2 linked regions of the Chondromyces crocatus genome follow. The protein of the gene in region 1 interacts with the protein of each later gene in a pairwise test. Links are inferred from orthologs where the notes say so. Each region holds a gene or a part of one and is shown on either strand. Other genes may lie near its edges.

Region 1 (8,890 bases):
CTGCGCCCCGGCCGGCTGCCCCGCCGTCGAGAACCCGAACGCCTGCGCCCCGGAGCCCCTCGGAGCCCCTGTCGTCCCGTGCGTGCCACCAGCGGCTGGCGCCCCCATCCCTCCCGGAGACGTCGCCAGGGGAGGCTGCCGCGGGGGCGTGGCGCGCCCCGACGAGCAAGCCAGGGTCGAGAGTGCGAGCGCGATCAAGGGCAGCGTGGAGGTGTTCATGGTCCAGCTCGGGTCGAGGGCGTTCTCCCGGAGCGTCGATCGGCTGCGCGCCGGGAGCAACGAAAGAGCAGCTTGCAGACCCAACGATTCGTCCCGCCGGAGAAGCCGTGGGCGCACTCACCCAACGAGACCTGCCGAGGGCTCGCTCAGCACAGTGCGTCAGCGCAGCCGCGCCGTCAGCGCAGCGTCTTCAGCGCATCCGCGCCGTCAGCGCATCCGCGCCGTCAGCGCATCCGCGCCGTCAGCGCAGCCGCGCCGTCAGCGCAGTGCCATCATCGGCACGAACGCCCACCCGCCTGGCCGCAGATTCAGCCGCGCCCGCTTCGTCACGTTCCGCGCCGACAGCACGAGTTCGTGTTGCCCCGCGGGCACACGGATTCTCGAGATGGCGATCTGTGCGGGCAGCGTGGACCATGCCCGCGTGTCGGGCGTGTCGGCCACGGTCAACGTCGCGCTCGTGAGCAGCCCGAGCAAGAGGCCCAGCGGGCCGCTGTCCTTGTCCACCGCCTGCGTGACCCCTTGCACCACCTCGCCGGCGACCACGCGCGTGATCGTCCGGGTGAGGGCCGACAGGATCACCGTCCCCTCGACCTTCCGCCACGCCTTGCGGACCTCGGCCTCGATGTCGATCGCCTGCTCCATCCGCACCGGCGCCCCGTCGAGCGAGAACGTCGGGATCGTGTAGCTCCCGCGCGCCGCCGTCAGCGTCGGGTAGTTCACCCACGTCACCAGCCCTTTCGCCGCGAGCGCGTTCGCCTGCGCCCGGTCCGCAGGGCTGATGTCGTTCGCCAGGATCGTCAGCGCCAGCCCGATCGGGATCCGGTTCGGCACCTTGCGCGGCGACCGCCCGAAGCCGACGACCACCAGCAGCTCCGCCTCTCCCGTCTCCGCCACCGACGGCAGCGGCCCCGCGCCGCCGATCAACGCCTTGATCCCCGGTGACTTCGGCTCGTCGCGGACCAGGGTCCGCAGCGGATCGCGCAGCGACGGGTACTGCGCGTAGCGAAGCGCGTCGTCGTAGTACAGCAGCGCCTCGCTGGCCCCCCCCGACTTCTCGAACGCGAAGCCCGCGAGGTAGCTCCCGAGCCCGATGAGCGCCGTGGTCTCCTCGTGATCGCGCAGGTACTTCTGCATGATCGCGAGCCTTCGCGCCTCGACCTTGGCGCCGCTCAGGTCCCCGAGCGCCAGGTAGTTCATCAGGTTGATCGTGTTGATGAGCAGCTTCTCGTGCGGCGGCGCCCGGTACGGCCCGGAGTCGTCCGAGAAGATGTACTTCCCGATCTCGTCGACGGCGGTCCGCGACATGTCGAGCATGTCGATCGACTTGTCGGCCGCGCCGAGATCCCGCGCGCTCAGCTTGTTCCGGTCCATCGCGAGCAGGATGTTGCCGCGATCGAGCAAGAGCAGTGGGTTGTCGCCAGTGAGCTGGGGCAGCTCGTCGTTCGACCCGACCTTCATCTCCTCGTTGAGGTGCGCCGCCGCCTGGGCGGGCTTGCCCTCATTGAGCGCGGCGAGCGCGTTCTGCACGCGGCTCTCGTGCCCGGCGCAGCCTGCCTGACCCAGCGACAGGAAGAGCGCGGTGGTCGCCGTCGAGAGCGCGTGCAGCCATCGACCCAAGGTCGCCCTCAGTTCTGGATCAGGGCCTTCGTGAAGGCGGCCTTGTTCTGCCAGAGGACGGCGCTCGTCGCGACCTCGATGAGCTGCATGAACATGAAGTACTGCACCCGGCGTTCCCCCGCGGCCCGCTCGTCGGCCGTGAACACCTTGCCGGTCAGGTAGTAGCGCGACCCGAGCTGCCGGTTGTACTCCGCGATGTTGTTGCGATCGAAGCCGCCGCCGTGCTGCTTCTCGATCTCCGCGATCATCTGCATCTGCCGCTCGACGCTCACCACCGTGACGAGCTGCGAGTTGACCATGAAGGTCTCGACGTCGGAGAGCAGCGCCATGAGCTGGCTGTCGATGTGCTCGCTGGTCTCGTTCGCCAGCGGGTAGATCGCCAGGGTGGGCCGGGACCCGTCCGCGGCCCACTGCCGGGCGACGGGTGACGACATCAGCGACTTCAGGTTCTCGTGGAGCAGCTGCTCCATGTCGCGCCTGTCGATCCCGGTGCTCATCGCGGCGTCGTCGAGGCCTTCGACCTCGCTGCCACGCACGTAGGAAGGCCCGCAGCCCGCGACGGGCAGGGCGAGGAGGGAGGCCGCGATCAAGGCGGCGAACGAACGGTTCGAGGTAGGCATGACGCGCTCCGAGGACGTGGGCTCGGGGTGCATCCTAGCAGGGAAGCTCGACGGAATGCGTCGAGGTCAGGACGGAATGTTGCTCTGCCGTCGGAGGAGGGCGAGGCCCAGCACCGCGATCGCCACGGCCGCCATCGTCCCGCCGCTGCGCCCCGGGACCGGGACCGACACGGCGCACGAGGTCCAGCGTGGATCGATGTGCTCGGCGTCGTAGCGCGCCGAGGCGTCACGCTGCCCGTCGGTCCAGTCCGGAGCCTCGTAGTCCCCTTCCTCGGCGAGCCGCAGCGCGGCCTCGGTGAGCCACTCTCGGTGTTCGACGAGACCTCCGTAGATCGGATCGTCGCAGCCGTCGGGGCCCCGGGAGGTGATCCCCAGGATCCGGCCCTGGCGATCGAGCGCGGGCCCGCCCGAGTCGCCGCTGCACGCGCCGGCGTTCCCGCGCCACTCGTTCAAGGCCACCTCGTCCGAGTCGCCGCAGCGGTAGCCCACGCACTCCACCTGGAGCCCATCGCGGCGCCGCCGCTTGCCGGCGTCCTTCACCGCGCCGCTGGTGTTCCCGAAGCCGACGGCGGAGTAGGGCTCGCCATCCTCCGCCGTGCGATCGAGGCGCAGGTCGAGGGGCGTCGCCTCCTCGGGCGAGAGCGGGCTCTCCAGCACGATGAGGGCGAGATCGTGGCCACACACGGCCCGCCCGTACGGCGGGAGCAAGAGCTCGCGGCCGCGCGTCCAGGTGGCGCCGCTGCTCCACATGTCGTCGGACGTGGTGATGTGGACCTTCACCGCGTCGTCGGTGGGGCCGAACTTCGCGCGATCACAGCGGATGAGTTCCGGCGCCGTGGCGACGCAGTGCTGCGCGGTGATCACCAGGTCGGGCGCGATGAGTGCGCCGGTGCAGGTGCGCGCCAGGCGCCCCGAGGGCCCGATCACCGCGAGGCCGACGACGGCGTGATCGCTCGCCGCGGCGTAGCCGCCCTCGATGGCGAAGCTCGCGCTCTCCACGGGCACCTCGCCGTCGACGTCGACCTCGTCGATCGCGTCGTCCGGCGCCGCCGCGAAGGCGCAGCCCGCGAGGGTCGCGCTCAGGATCAGCGCCGTGCCCGCGTGGCTGCGGGCGATGATGTGGGGGGGCAAGCGCAGGCCAGCCCGGACGCGTTCGAGCAGCATCCTCCAGGATCTCCGTCGCCAGGTACGGATCCGCGCGTCGCCGAGAGCGGCGTGCGCGTCCCGCACACGGACGCGGGAATGCACGAGGCTTGCCAGTCCCGCGGAGCCGCACCGACGACGGAAGCCGCTGGTGCATGCACCGCGAGAGGCCCGGGATCCTGCGTGCTCGCGCTTGCTGACGGCGCGAGCGAGGGGGCTCCGGATCGACCCCTTCCGGACCAGCCGCTGCGACGTACGTCCCGGTTCAGCGCGCGGGGCGCTCACCCCGTTCAGCGCACGGGGAGCACGTTCGGTGCGTCACCAGCGCTGCGCGCACGGCGCTGTCCCTGGGGGAAGGTCGGGATGGGACGGGGAGGAGGCGAGGAAGGACCCGACGTGATCCGTCGCTGAAAGGAAGCGGGGGAGGGGCTTGACGGGAGCCGGCGGCAGGAAGCCAGGGAGGCCTGAGGTGAGCCGCTGGCAGGAAGCTGGGGGGGAGGGGCTTGACGAGAGCCGTCGTCGCGGTGCGGGGCGCGAGGGCGCCCGTGTGCGCCTCAGCCGACGACGATGTTGGCGATCTTGCCGGGGACGTAGATGAACTTCTTGATCTGCTTGCCCGCCACCGCGCTGGCAACGTTCTCCAGCGCGGCCTCGCGGGCTTGCGCCTCGGTCGCGTCCTTGTTGAGGGAGATGCGACCGCGCACCTTGCCGTTCACCTGCACGGGCACCTCGATCACATCGTCGACGCAGAGCGCCTCGTCCCAGGTGGGCCAGGGTTCATAGGCGAGCGAGGCCTCGTGGCCGGACAGGCGCCAGAGCTCCTCGCCGATGTGGGGCGCGAACGGCGACACCAGGAGGATGAGCTTCTCCACCGCTTCCCGGGGCGGCGACGCCTGCGGGGCGAGGTGGTTGGTGAAGATCATCAGCGTCGAGATGACCGTGTTGAAGCTCATCGCGTCGAGGTCGTGGGTGACCTTCTTGACCGTGCGGTGCAGGAGCCGCGCCGTCTCGTCGGGGAGCGCGTCGGACAGCGGCTTCGTGCAGATGGCGTGTACCCGGTCGCGGAAGCGCACCACGCCCTGGATCTGGCCCGACTGCCAGGGTTTCACCGCCTCGAGCGGCCCCATGAACATCTCGTAGAGCCGGAGCGTGTCCGCGCCCCATGCGCGTACGATGTCGTCCGGGTTCACCACGTTGCCGCGGCTCTTCGACATCTTCTCGCCGTCCTCGCCGAGGATCATCCCCTGGTGGACGAGCTTCGTGAACGGCTCCGGGTGCTTCACCCGGCCCATGTCGTAGAGCACCTTGTGCCAGAAGCGTGCGTAGAGCAGGTGCAAGACCGCGTGCTCGGCGCCGCCGATGTACAGGTCGACGGGCATCCAGGCGTCATAGGCCTTCTGCGAGAAGATCTCCGCGTCGTTCAGCGGATCGATGAAGCGCAGGTAGTACCAGCACGACCCCGCCCACTGCGGCATCGTGTTCGTCTCGCGCGCATACCAGCGCCCGTCCTTCTGGAAGAAGCGCCAGTCCACGGCGCGCGCGAGCGGCCCCGCGGGATCGTTGCCGGGCCGGAAGTCCGACAGCTCCGGCAAGGTGAGCGGCAGCTCCGCCTCGTCGACGGCGATGGGCTGATCGAAGCGCACCCGGTGCGGCGCACCCTTGCGCGGATCGCCGTCGGGGCTCTCCAGCTCGACCGGGAAGTAGATGGGGATCGGCTCACCCCAGTACCGCTGCCGCGAGAACACCCAGTCGCGCAGCTTGTAGCTCACCTGCCCGTCGCCTCGCCCGAGCGACTTGAGCTTGTCGATGACCGCGCGCTTGCATGCCTCGGTGGTGAGGCCGTCGAACTCCCCGCTCTGCACCGCGGTCCCGTCGCTCGTGAACGCCGCCTCCAGCGCGCCGTGCAGCTCGCCATCGGGGCTGACCACCTCCACGACCGGCAGCCCGTGCACCTTCGCGAACGCGAAGTCGCGCTCGTCGTGCCCGGGCACCGCCATCACCGCGCCCGTCCCGTACCCGCCGAGCACGTAGTCGGCGATCCACACCGGCACCTTCGCGCCGGTGATGGGGTGCGTGGCCAGGAGCCCGGTGTCGACGCCCGTCTTCTCCTTGGCCGCGGACGCCAGGCGATCCCGGTCGCTGCGGTTGATGGTCGCGGCCACGTACTTCTGCGCCGCCTCGCGCCGCTCGTCGGAAGCGATCCCGGGCGTCTTGATCAGCCAGTCGGCGATGGGGTGCTCGGGCGCGAGCACCACGTAGGTGACGCCCATCAGCGTGTCGGGGCGCGTCGTGAACACCTCGAGTGCCCCGCCCGAGTACCCGTCCACCGTGAACGAGATGGTCGCCCCCTCGGAGCGCCCGATCCACGCCCGCTGCATGGCCAGCGTCCCCGAAGGCCAGTCGACGTGCTCGAGATCCGAGGCGAGCCGATCGGCGTACGCCGTGATCCGGAGCATCCACTGCCGGAGCGGCACGCGCTCGACGGGATGCCCGCCGACCTCGCTCTTGCCGTCGATGACCTCCTCGTTGGCGAGCACGGTGCCCAGCTCGGGACACCAGTTCACCGTCACCTCGTCCTGGTAAGCGAGCCCCTTCTTGAAGAGCTGCACGAAGATCCACTGCGTCCACCGCACGTAACGCGGATCGGTGGTCGCCACCTCGCGCGACCAGTCGAAACTGAAGCCCAGCATCTTGAGCTGGCGCTTGAAGGTGCCGATGTTCTTCGCCGTGGTCTCGGCCGGGTGGGTACCGGTCTTGATCGCGTACTGCTCTGCGGGCAGGCCGAAGGCGTCCCACCCCATCGGATGGAGCACGTCCATGCCCTTCATGCGCCAGTACCGTGCCAGGATGTCCGTCGCCGTGTACCCCTCGGGGTGGCCGACGTGCAGACCGTCGCCCGACGGGTACGGGAACATGTCGAGCACGTAGCGCTTGGGCCGCGTCGAGCCGGACTCCCGGACGGCGCGGAACGTCTCGTGCTCGTCCCAGTACTGCTGCCAGCGGCGCTCGACCTCGAGGTGGTCGTAGCGTGCCACCTCGCGCGGCTCGTTGCTCTCGTCGGTGGCGGTGTGTGGGGCGGCGCTGGGCTCCCCGGGGGCGCTCGGTTGCTCGGCGGACATGACGCGGACCTCATACCACCGCCGCCCTGGCTCTGCGAGGAAGCGGCCGAGCCGAATGTCGGAGAGGGGGGGCCAGGTCACGGGTCGCGCACCCGCAGGACGCCACGAGATGCCCGGTGAACGGCGCGAGGACCTGCTCCACATCGCCGTGCGAGCGCATTTCTCCGTGGACTCGCGCGCATCACACCCGCGCTGCGGGAGTACGTCCCTCCTCTGGAGACCGAGGTGTCCGTGAAGGGGGATGAAGACCGAGGTCTCCGTGGAGGCGGAGGTGCAAAACGTCGCCCGCGACGACGCGCGGACCCTCTGCGCATGCGAAGGAGGTGCAGGAGACGACGCACGGACCTTCTGCGCATGCGAAGAAGGTGCAGGAGACGACGCGCGGAGCCTCTTCGCATGCGAAGGAGGTGCAGGAGACGACGCGCGGACCTTCTGCGCATGCGAAGAAGGTGCAGGAGACGACGAATGCACCGTCGACGCGCTCCGCGTCCCACCTGAGCCGGAGCACGCCGCATCCCACCCCGGGGAGTCCCACCCCGAAGGACCCTCCGGCGTTCTCCCTCGTCCTTAGTGAGCGGCTCCCTGTGGCCGGGTCCCTGGCGACAGCCTCCCTCGACGGACGACCGGCACCCTCGACGACCGGCACCCTCGACGGACGACCGGCACCCTCGACGACCGGCACCCTCGACGGACGACCGGCACCCTCGACGGACCAACACCAGCTTGGCCTGCTCGCCAGCCTGGACCGAGGGGGCCTCCGTCCTCCTTGCTCGTCGACATTCTGGCGACATTCTGATGACGCCTTGCAGGATCTCCGTTTTCCGGGCCGCTCACGTCGGGGTCGCGGACGGATCCGGGCGGATTTATCCGCCATTCCACCGGATCCATGGGGCCCGTCGACGTTGCGTCGGAACGGTAGCCCGCGATCCTCGATTGGAGGTACAGTGGCGCTGCCAGGGCGTGTTGGCGGAAGCGAGCCCCTCCGGCGCGGATGACCGACAAATATTCTTCATGGGCAGGCCCGGGGGGCGAAGGCGCGGCGCAACCGGGTCCTCCGCACTCATCGGGAGCGTACGGAGCGGAGGTGCCCGGTTCCGGGGGACCCTTTCGACCTCTACCCGCCCCTCCACTCCAGTCTCCGGGCTCACTGACACGCCTGTCTGTCCCTTACGGACTGGGCATTCAGTCGCAAGCGGCCTCTCCTCCAGCAGCGCCAGCGGCTCACGCGCAGGCGGCGGAGCAGACCGCGATCACGCTCGTGAAGTCCGTGCTGCCGCATGCCGAGGCGTACGCCGCGCCTCCTCCCGGCCCTTCCGCAAACCCGTACGGCGCGCCGCACGCGTCGCAGCCCGGTTATGGCGCGCAGCCCGGTTACGGCGTGCAGCCCGGCTACGGCGGCCAGCCCGGTTATGGCGCGCAGCAGGGGTATGGCGGCCAGCCCGGCCATGGCGCGCAGCCCGGCTACGGCGGCCAGCCTGGCTACGATGCGCAGCAGGGGTATGGCGGCCAGCCCGGCTACGGCGCGCAGCCCGGGTACGATGCTCAGCAGGGGTATGGCGGCCAGCCTGGCTATGGCGCGCAGCCCGGCTACGGCGGACCTCAGCAAACGATGCCTGCGGTGCCTGGTCAGGCCTCGCATGGCCAGGCTTACGGTGCGCAGCAGGCGTATGGCGCTCCGCCGCCTTCGGGTCACCAGAACCCTCCGCAGTATGTGCCGGCGCCTCAGTACGGTGGCGGCGCTCAGGTGCCGGCGGCGCCAGCACCGCACTTCGCGGCGACCCCGCAGATGCCCGGGGGTCACCCTTCTTATGGTGGAGCGGGAGCCCAGGCGCCTGGTGGGTTCGGTCCTGGTCAGTTCCCGGTGAAGCCCCCGGTCGGGGCGATCGTGGTGAACGAGGACACGATGCCTCCGGGCGCCCTCCCGACGCCACGGATCACGCCCCCGGGTGCGGTGGCGATGCATGGCGGCGTGGCGATGCCGTCGCCAGGGCTCGATCTGGGCAACGTGACGGCGGCGGCGGGCCTGCCGCTGCCGACGCCGGTGATGCCGTTCGTCCCTGCGCGGGGAGCATCCCCCGCAGCGCCGCAGCCCGCCATGGCGCCGCTGCACCTGAAGACTCCCGCGCCGCCCATGGGCGCGATGGAGCCGCCACCTCCTCCCATGGTGTCGCC
Region 2 (8,717 bases), 3.7 Mb from region 1 along the record:
AAGTCTTCGATGCCCTGGACGAGGTGATCAAGATCATCCGTCGGAGCGAGGGCAAAGCAGACGCAGCCGACAAGCTGATGAAGCGCTTCGCGCTCAGCGAAGAACAGGTGGACGCCATCCTGGAGCTCCGCCTCTACCGCCTCGCTCGCCTGGAGATCCTGGTCGTGCAGCGCGAACTGGCCGAGAAGCGGGCGGAAGCGAACAAGCTGCAGGCCTTGCTCGCGAGCGACACGAAGCGTTGGCACCTCGTTCGAGACGAGCTCCTCGAGCTGAGGCGCTCGTACTCGGACCGGCGTCGCACCAAGGTCGTCGGGGCCATCGAGGAGCCAGAGTACCAGGAGGAGGACTTCATCATCGCGGAGGATGCCAACGTCATCCTCTCGAGCCAGGGATGGGTGAAGCGCGTCCGCGAGGTGAGGGACCTCTCCACGACCCGCCTCCGAGATGGCGACACGGTCCTCGCCGCCATCGCCGGCTCGACCCGCGCCTCCGTCGCGTTCTTTTCCAACCTCGGCTCCTGTTACGTGTGCCGCATCCACGACGTCCCTCCATCCAGCGGGTACGGCGATCCGGTGCAGAAGCTGTTCAAGCTCGGCGACGGCGAACGGATGATCGCGATGTACTCCTTCGATCCGCGCGCACTCGAAGTACCGCCACCATCGGAGGGAGCCACCGATCCGGAGCCACCGCTCGCAGTCGCCGTCACGCGCGGCGGCCAGGGCTTCCGCTTTTCCCTCCGCCCGCACCGAGACCCCTCCACACGGGCCGGCCGCCGCTTCGCTCGCCTGAACGAAGGTGACGAGGTGTTCGCCGTGCTGCCCCCGGGTGCGCGCGACGAGGACATCGTCCTCTGCGCATCGAGCGATGGTCACGCGCTCGGCGTCTCGGCCGGAGAACTCCCGAGCCTCGCCGGGCCGGGCAAGGGCTCGATGCTCATGAAACTCGAGGAGGGAGAGCGCTTGATCGCGACGACGCTCGCTCTCGGAAGCAATGAGGTCCTGACCGTCGAGACCGACAAGGGGAAAATCCTGGACCTCCGTGCCGACAAGATCGCCGGGGCTCGTGGCGGCAAGGGCCACCCGATCGTCAAGCGGGATCGCTTCGCCCGTGGTGTGCCCACCCCCGTCGTGGCGCCGACCCTGGAGGTGAGCTGACATGGCTGCGACGACGACGCCTCGGTACACCGCCGCAGACATCGAGGTTCTGGAGGGACTCGAACCCGTCCGCAAGCGACCGGCGATGTACATCGGCGGGACCGACCTGCGTGGTTACCACCACCTCCTCTGGGAGATCGTCGACAACTCCGTCGACGAGGCGATCAACGGCTTCGCCCGCGAGATCAAGGTGCACCTGGACGCCGATCACCAGGGCGCCACGGTGAGCGATGACGGCCGCGGAATGCCCGTCGACATCCACCCCAAGTACAAGCGCTCGGCGCTGGAGCTCATCCTGTGCACGCTCCACGCTGGTGGTAAGTTCTCCAGCTCGAATTACAAAGTCTCGGGCGGGCTCCATGGCGTCGGCTCCAGCGTCGTGAACGCGCTTTCCGAAGAACTCGACATCCGCGTCCTGCGCGACGGCTTCGAGCACACGCAGTCCTTCTCGCGCGGCCAGCCCACGACGAAGCTCAAGCGCGGCGGCACCACCCGCAAGCACGGAACGACCGTGCATTTCCGCCCCGATCCACAGATCTTCGGCAAAACCGCGCGTTTCAACGCCGACCAGATCCGCGAGCGCCTCGAGGCCAAAGCCTACCTCCACGCCGGCCTCACCATCATCTTTCACGACGAGGCCACCAAGGAGACCGTCGAGTTCTCTCACCCCAACGGGATCGCCGATTTCCTCCCCAAGCTGATCGCGCAGCGGGGTAAGCCGGTGACGCACCCGAACCTCTTCTTCATCGCACGTGAAGCGACCTTGCGCACAGACAGTGCAGGCGAGACGGAGCCGCGCGTCATGAAGATCGAGGCCGCGCTCCAGTGGACCGAATCGACGGACGACTACGTCAGGTCCTACGTCAACGGCATCCCCACGCACTCGGGCGGCACGCACGAGTCCGGCTTCGGCACGGCGATCGTGAAGGCGGTGCGCGCGTTCATCGAGGCCAAGAAGATCCAGCCCAAGGGGGTGACGCTCACCGCCGACGACATCCGCGAAGGCATCGTCGGTGTGCTCTCCGTGTACGTTCCGGATCCTCAGTTTCAGGGGCAGACCAAGGACCGGCTGAACAACACCGAGGTGGCACCGGCCGTCGAAGGTGCCATCCGGCCGGCCGTCGAGCAGTGGCTGCTCGAGAACGGCTCGTCCGGAGAGGCCATCGTGGCGCGGGCGATCCTCGCGGCGAGAGCGCGCGAAGCCCGGCGAGAAGCGACGGCTCAGGTGCTCCGCAAGACGCCGGTGTCCCATCGCCTCAACCTGCCCGGGAAGCTCGCGGACTGTTCCTCGACGGATCCTGCCGAGAGTGAGCTGTTCCTCGTCGAGGGCGACAGCGCAGGCGGATCGGCCAAACAGGGGCGAGATCGAAGGACCCAGGCCATCCTCCCCCTCCGGGGCAAGGTCCTCAACTCCGAGCAAGCGTCCACCTCCAAGGTGCTGGGAAACCGCGAACTCCAGGACATCGTGAGCGCCCTCGGCTGTGGCTTCGGCAAGGATTTCGACGCCTCGAAGCTCCGCTACGGCCGCATCTTCCTGCTGATGGACGCCGACAGCGACGGACAGCACATCGCCACCTTGCTGCTCACGTTCTTCTATCGCCACCTCCCCGGACTCCTGCGCGGCGGCCACGTGTACCTCGCGCAGCCTCCGCTCTACCGCATCGACGTCGGCAAAGAGACGCACTGGGCTCTCGACGACGCGGAGCGGAATCGCATCCTCGCCAGACTCCCGAAATCAGCGAAAGCGGACATCTCCCGCTTCAAGGGCCTCGGTGAAATGCCCGCCGAAGATCTCCGCATGACCACGCTCGACATCCGGCGTCGGCGTCCGCTGCGCGTGGTGATCGAGGGCGAGCTGGAGACGGACCGGATCCTGAACGAGCTGATGGGCAAGGACCCTCAGGCCCGGTTCCGCTTCATCATGGAGCGCGCCTCGGGCGCAGAAATCGACGTCTGAGTTCATCTCTTTTTGAAGCGCTGAGCGCCTGCCCCGTCCAACACCGATCGCCTTGATTTCGAGCCTGTTGAATGGCATTCGCGCACAGTGCGCACCCCCCTGCGCACCGCCCCCACCATCACGGATCAACCCGCGACAGACGACGCTCCATCGCGTGAACCAGCGGCTACACCCCCATGGCATCCACGGCAGGGCTCGATGTGGAAACTCCCATCGTGATGCCTTGTTTCTGGGGGAAACAGCGCCACTTCGCCGGCCGAGCCGCGTTGCGGCCTGACGGTTGCAATCACCTCTGAGCGACCAGCGCGGCGCTGCCGAGGCTGGCCCCAACGCTGGAGAGGTACGCTGTGACCAACGCGCTTTCCCTTTCGCATCGGACTGCACTCCCGGCAACGCACGTCTCCTCTGGAGGTCGGCTCGGCTCGCCGTCCTCGCAAGCCGCAGGAGCGCGCGTGCCCTTGCTCCCTCTGCCTCCACTCCCGGCCCGCCCCGCCCCCGCTCCCCCCAGGAGCACCCCGGAGCGGCTTCAGCTCGGCCGTGAGCGAATCCGTCAGGCCGCCGAGTCCGGCCAGCGGATCCGATCGTATGAAGTGGCGCTCGACCTCGACCTGTCCGAGTTCCACTTCGCTCGGCTCTTCCGTGCGGCGTTCGGACGATCACCGCACACGTACTACGACGAGGTGCGCGCCGAGCGCGCTCGGCTCCTCCTGAGCGAGGGCCTCACCGAAGGCGAAGTCGCACGCCGGGTCGGCTTCCGACGCCCTGCCGAGCTGCGCTCCCTCCTCGCCAAGCGCGCTGTGCCGGATGATGCCACCACGTCGAACGTGAATGCACCCGAGACAGCTGGCCAGGACGGCTGAGGCCCACCTACAGCCGGCGGTGCTCGAGCGCCGGCACGCGCGCACGGACACGGGAGAGGTAGGCGAGATCGAGCGGCGCCGTCACCACCCCCTCTCCCTCCGAAGCCTGCGCAATCACCTCACCCCACGGATCGATGATGCAGGACTTGCCGAACGTCGCGCGGCGATGGGGATGCGTTCCCCACTGCGCCGCCGCGACGACATACGCCTGCGCCTCGATGGCGCGCGCCCGAAGCAGCACGAGCCAGTGATCCTTCCCGGTGAGCAGCGTGAACGCCGCGGGCACCACGATCACCTCGCACCCCTCCGCAGAGAGGCGCCGGTACAGCTCCGGAAAGCGCAGATCGTAACAGATCGAGAGCCCCACCCGGAGGCCGTCGATCTCGACGATCTGGGCCTCGCTCCCCGCCATCGTGGAGGCCGACTCGCAGTACCGCATGCCGTCTGTCGTCTCGACATCGAACAGGTGGATCTTGCGGTAACGTGACCGCAGCGCCCCGTCGGCACCGAACACCGCGCACGTGTTGTACGGCCTCGCCGGATCATCCGAGCGCTCGGGAAAACCGCCTGCGACGATCGTGACACCTGCGCTCCGCGCGATCTCGGCGATCCGCCTGGCGATCGGACCGTTGGCCGCGTCCAGGTCCTCCGCGAAGCCACGCTTGCCGTCCTCGTCCCCCATGTAAGCGAAGTTCTCGGGAAGCAGCACCGTGCGTGCTCCGCGCTGGGCGGCCTCGTCCACGAGTGCCGCGACGCGATCGAGGTTCTCCTCGATCTCACCCTGGCTCGACAGCTGAACCGCGCCCCACACCACCGGCTGCGCCATGAGGCGACCCTACCACCCTCACCGCTTGGAGGCCGACGCGATCCTCATGCTCCGCCATTCCCACCGCTCCCCGCGGCGCCTGCGCCCGCGGAGCCCCCTTCTCCGCCAGCACCGCTGCCCCCACTGCCTCCCCCCCCCCCGCTGCCCCACGCAGGACACTCGAGCGGCTCACTGTGCCGGCACCGCGACCCACAGTCGTCGCACGCGCACGCGATCACCTCACGGTAGAGCGCATGCTCCGGACCTTCGACCGCCGGGAACAGGCAGTCCCGCTGGCACGTCACGTCACGGCCACACGCCGAGAGGCAAAGGCTGATGTCCGTACATGCCGCGCCGCTGCAAGCGTCGCTCACCGCCTTGCACGCGGCGCCCGGCGCCGTGGCCGCGTTCACGCAGTCGGCACAGGTGGCCCGAGAGCCGCCATAGGCCGCAGCGCACTCGCAGATGTTTCCTGGCCCCTCTGCGCTCGTCGTGGTCGTGGTCGTCGTGCCCCCCGTGGCGCCGCTTGCGCCTGCGCCGCCTCGCGGAGGTGGAAGCTCATCGCCCCCACCGCAGCTCACGATGATCGCGACGAGCGCCGAGACGCTCCCGGCGAGCGCCAGGACATTCCTCATGCGTCCAAGAATACCCAGGCCCGCCCTCGGAGGCGTCCCTCCCAGCGTCTCGTCGGGTCCTGGACCCGACGCCCGAGACCTCGCGACGCTGCCACATCTCCCCACTCGCGGGACTGGATGAACCCCACTATCCTTGCGCCACCTCACCAGGAATTCTCATGCCGCTCGCACCACTCTCCATTCTTCCTCGCTCTGTGATGGGCCTCGCCAAGGAGGTCGCGAAGGCGCTGCTCCGCCGTCCCGTGGTGGGCGTCTCGGCGGCGGCGCGGACGCCGGATGGCCGCTGGCTCCTGGTGCGGCGCGGGGACACCGGCACCTGGGGCCTCCCAGGCGGCACCCTGGAGTGGGGCGAGACCTTGCGGTCCTGCGTGGTCCGCGAACTCGAAGAAGAGGGGGGCGTCACCCAGACCACCGTGGGTCGCCTCATCGGCGTCTACTCACGACCCGACAGGGACGTCCGCTTCCACGCCGTCACCGTACTGGTCACCGCGGAGATCGCCGAGCCGACACGGCAGCCGATCAACCCGCTCGAGATCCGCGAGGTCCGTCTCTTCACAGACGACGAACTTCCCCGGGAAATCGCGCACAACATGAGTGACCTGCTCGACGCTGCCCGCCGCGGCGACGGCGAGGCGATCCTCGAATAACTCCCCACCAACGATGAGAAATCGATGAAGCAGGTTGACCTCTTCGAGGCCCACGCCGGCAAACACACGCTTCAGGGTGGCGTCGAGACCGACGCCGCGCACCGCGAGCGCATCGACGATCTCGCCCAGCGGGTCGAACGTCACCGGGCCCTTTACTACGCCGGCAACCCCGAGATCTCCGACGCCGCCTACGACGCCATCGAGGACGAGCTGCGCGCGCTCTCGCCGACCCACCCGGTCCTCGCCCGCGTCGGCTCGGCCTCTCTGGTGACCGAGTGGGAGAAGGCACGGCACGAGATCCCCATGGGATCGCTCAACAAGGTCGTCAACGAAGACGAGCTTCGCGCCTGGGTCGCGCGCTGTGAAGAGCTGCTCGCCAAGGAGGCTCATTCCCCGGTCGAACGCGAGCTGTTCGTCGCCGAGAAGCTCGACGGCATCTCCATCGAGGTCCTCTACAAGGACGGCAAGCTCGTCGACGCCATCACCCGTGGCGACGGTGAGTGGGGCGAGCGCATCACCGCCAACGTCGCGCGGATGAAGGGCGTCCCGGCACGCATCCGGGAGCGCGGCCACCTCTCGGTGCGCGGCGAGATCATCCTCCGCCTGTCGGACATGAAGCGACACTTCCCCGGCGTCACGAGCCCCCGCAACATGGCCGCGGGCCTCTCCAAGCGCTTCGATGGCCAGGGCGCCGAGCACTGCACCGTGCTCTTCTACGATGTCGCCGAGCACGCCGAGATTCCCACCTGCCGCAAGCGCTTCGACTGGCTGCGCGAACTCGGGTTCGGCACCCCTCAGGCAGGCCACAGCACGCTCGACGACGTCATCGAACTCTACCGCAACTACGCCAGCGGACGCCGCGCCGCCCTCGACTACGAGATCGACGGCCTCGTCGTCTACGTCGACTCTCTCCACGTGCAGACCTTGCTCGGGGACCTCAACCGGAGACCGCGCGGAGCGGTCGCCTTCAAGTTCGCCTCCCCCGCCAAGGTCTCCAAGGTGCTCTCCGTCCTCTGGGACACGGGCCCCAGCGGCCGCGTCACCCCAGTCGCCATCGTGGAGCCCGTCGAACTCGCCGGCGCGATGGTGCAGCGCGCCTCGCTTCACAATGCCGCGCACGTGCGCAGCCTCGGCATCGGGGTCGGCGACGAAGTCCTCGTCTCCCGCCGCAACGACGTCATCCCCTACGTCGAGGAGGTCGTCGAGAAGCGGGGCACCTCCGCGCAGCCACCCACCACCTGCAGCGTGTGCGGGGCATCGCTCGTCACCGAGGGCGAGTACATCCTCTGCCGGAACAACAGCTGCCGCGCCCTCATCGAGGGCAGGATCCACAACTGGATCGATGCCATCGGCGCCCTCGAGTGGGGCGACAAACTCATCGAACAGCTCGTGGCAGCGGGCCTCGTCCGCGAGCCCCTCGACCTCTACAACCTCCAGGTCAAGGACATCGCCGGCCTCGAGCGCCGCGGCGAGAAGATCGCCAAGAAGTGCCTCGACCAGATCAAGAACCGCCTGCCCCTCACGCTCCCGGTCTTCCTGACCGCGCTCGGCATCGAGGGCTTCGCCTTGCAGACGGCGCGGCTCCTCGTCTCTGCCGGGTACGGCACGCTCGACAAGATCCGCACGGCCAAGGAGGCCGAACTCGCCGTCATCCCGGGACTCGGCACCATCAAGGCGGCCAACATCGTGCGCGGCCTCGCCGCCCGAAAAGACGAGATCGATCGCCTCATCGCCGCCGGGATCGAGCCCGTCACCCTCGCCGCCGAGGGCCCCCTCGCGAGCCTCACCTTCTGCTTCACCGGCTCTGGCACCCGCCCGCGCGGAGAGCTCACCCAGCTCGTGGAGAGCAACGGCGGCCGCGTCCTCGGCTCGGTGACGAAGGAGCTGAACTACCTCATCCTCGCCGACCCCAGCTCTGCCTCCAGCAAGGCCGAGAAGGCGCGCAAATACGGCACCAAGCTCATCACCGAAGAGCAGCTCGAGCAGCTCATCGAGGAGCGGCGCAACGCCGCCGGCAACGAAGGCTGACTCACCACAGCACGTCCTGGAGCTCGGTCACCCCCAGCACCTCACGGAGCTCCAGGACCCGCCCATCCGGCACCCGGATCGTGCCCGAATAGACGCCCGTGGGCTGGAGGAACCTGGAGCGAACGTAGCGCAGGTCCGTGCGATCCTCGTGGGCTCCGCCGGGCGAGAAGCGCAGGTCCACCGCCCCATCCTCCGTCCGCACCTCCCAGGGATCGAGCGGCCGCTCCGGGTTGCACACGAATCGCCCCTCCTCCAGCGGGAACATCTCCCCATCGATCCACAGCGCGCACTCGGCCGCGCCCGACATCCCCTCCACCAGGTTCAGCGCGACCCGCTCCCCGCTGCGCGCCCACCCCTGTGCGAACCCCCAGCGCCACATCGTGCGGCGCGGCAAGAGACCGTTCGAGTAGTCGTAACCACCGAGCGCGCCATCGAGGGAGAACCACCGATCCTTGCAGCGCACCTCGCCTCGAACACGCAGCAGCGCCCCCTTCTCCGTCGCGACCGCGCGGTCCTCGGGCAGCGACGCGATCGCGGCGATGGGAGGCGGCGCCGACGCGGCATCCAGGCGCGCCGAGATGCGGACATCGTGCACCTGCGCCTCGAGCACCAGCTCCTCCCCCTTGCCGCG

Evidence for each region.
Region 2: the proteins of leuS (region 1) and ligA interact in binary tests that used the Escherichia coli proteins (3 or more experiments, as listed by UniProt). The link is inferred for Chondromyces crocatus from one-to-one orthologs.

The regions. Positions count from the first base shown.
Region 1 is NZ_CP012159.1:1,577,390-1,586,279, forward strand. The notes cover bases 3,937-7,103. They hold leuS (leucine--tRNA ligase), read right to left. Parts: upstream 6,719-7,103; coding sequence 4,154-6,718; downstream 3,937-4,153. In the rest of the region: CMC5_RS05885 (C1 family peptidase), read right to left, coding at 1-219; CMC5_RS05890 (COG3014 family protein), read right to left, coding at 478-1,836; CMC5_RS05895 (penicillin-binding protein activator LpoB), read right to left, coding at 1,845-2,456; CMC5_RS05900 (S1 family peptidase), read right to left, coding at 2,523-3,620; CMC5_RS05915 (TrbL/VirB6 family protein), read left to right, coding at 7,977-8,890.
Region 2 is NZ_CP012159.1:5,287,432-5,296,148, reverse strand. Bases 5,591-8,584 are described here. They hold ligA (NAD-dependent DNA ligase LigA), read left to right. Parts: upstream 5,591-6,082; coding sequence 6,083-8,086; downstream 8,087-8,584. Other genes in these bases: CMC5_RS19450 (DUF2804 domain-containing protein), read right to left, coding at 8,088-8,584; CMC5_RS19460 (NUDIX hydrolase), read left to right, coding at 5,591-6,058. Outside these bases: CMC5_RS19485 (DNA gyrase/topoisomerase IV subunit A), read left to right, coding at 1-1,154; CMC5_RS19480 (DNA gyrase/topoisomerase IV subunit B), read left to right, coding at 1,156-3,111; CMC5_RS48570 (helix-turn-helix domain-containing protein), read left to right, coding at 3,564-3,971; CMC5_RS19470 (carbon-nitrogen hydrolase family protein), read right to left, coding at 3,979-4,797; CMC5_RS19465 (hypothetical protein), read right to left, coding at 4,842-5,411; more of CMC5_RS19460, read left to right, coding at 5,570-5,590; more of CMC5_RS19450, read right to left, coding at 8,585-8,717. UniProt on the Escherichia coli protein: DNA ligase that catalyzes the formation of phosphodiester linkages between 5'-phosphoryl and 3'-hydroxyl groups in double-stranded DNA using NAD as a coenzyme and as the energy source for the reaction.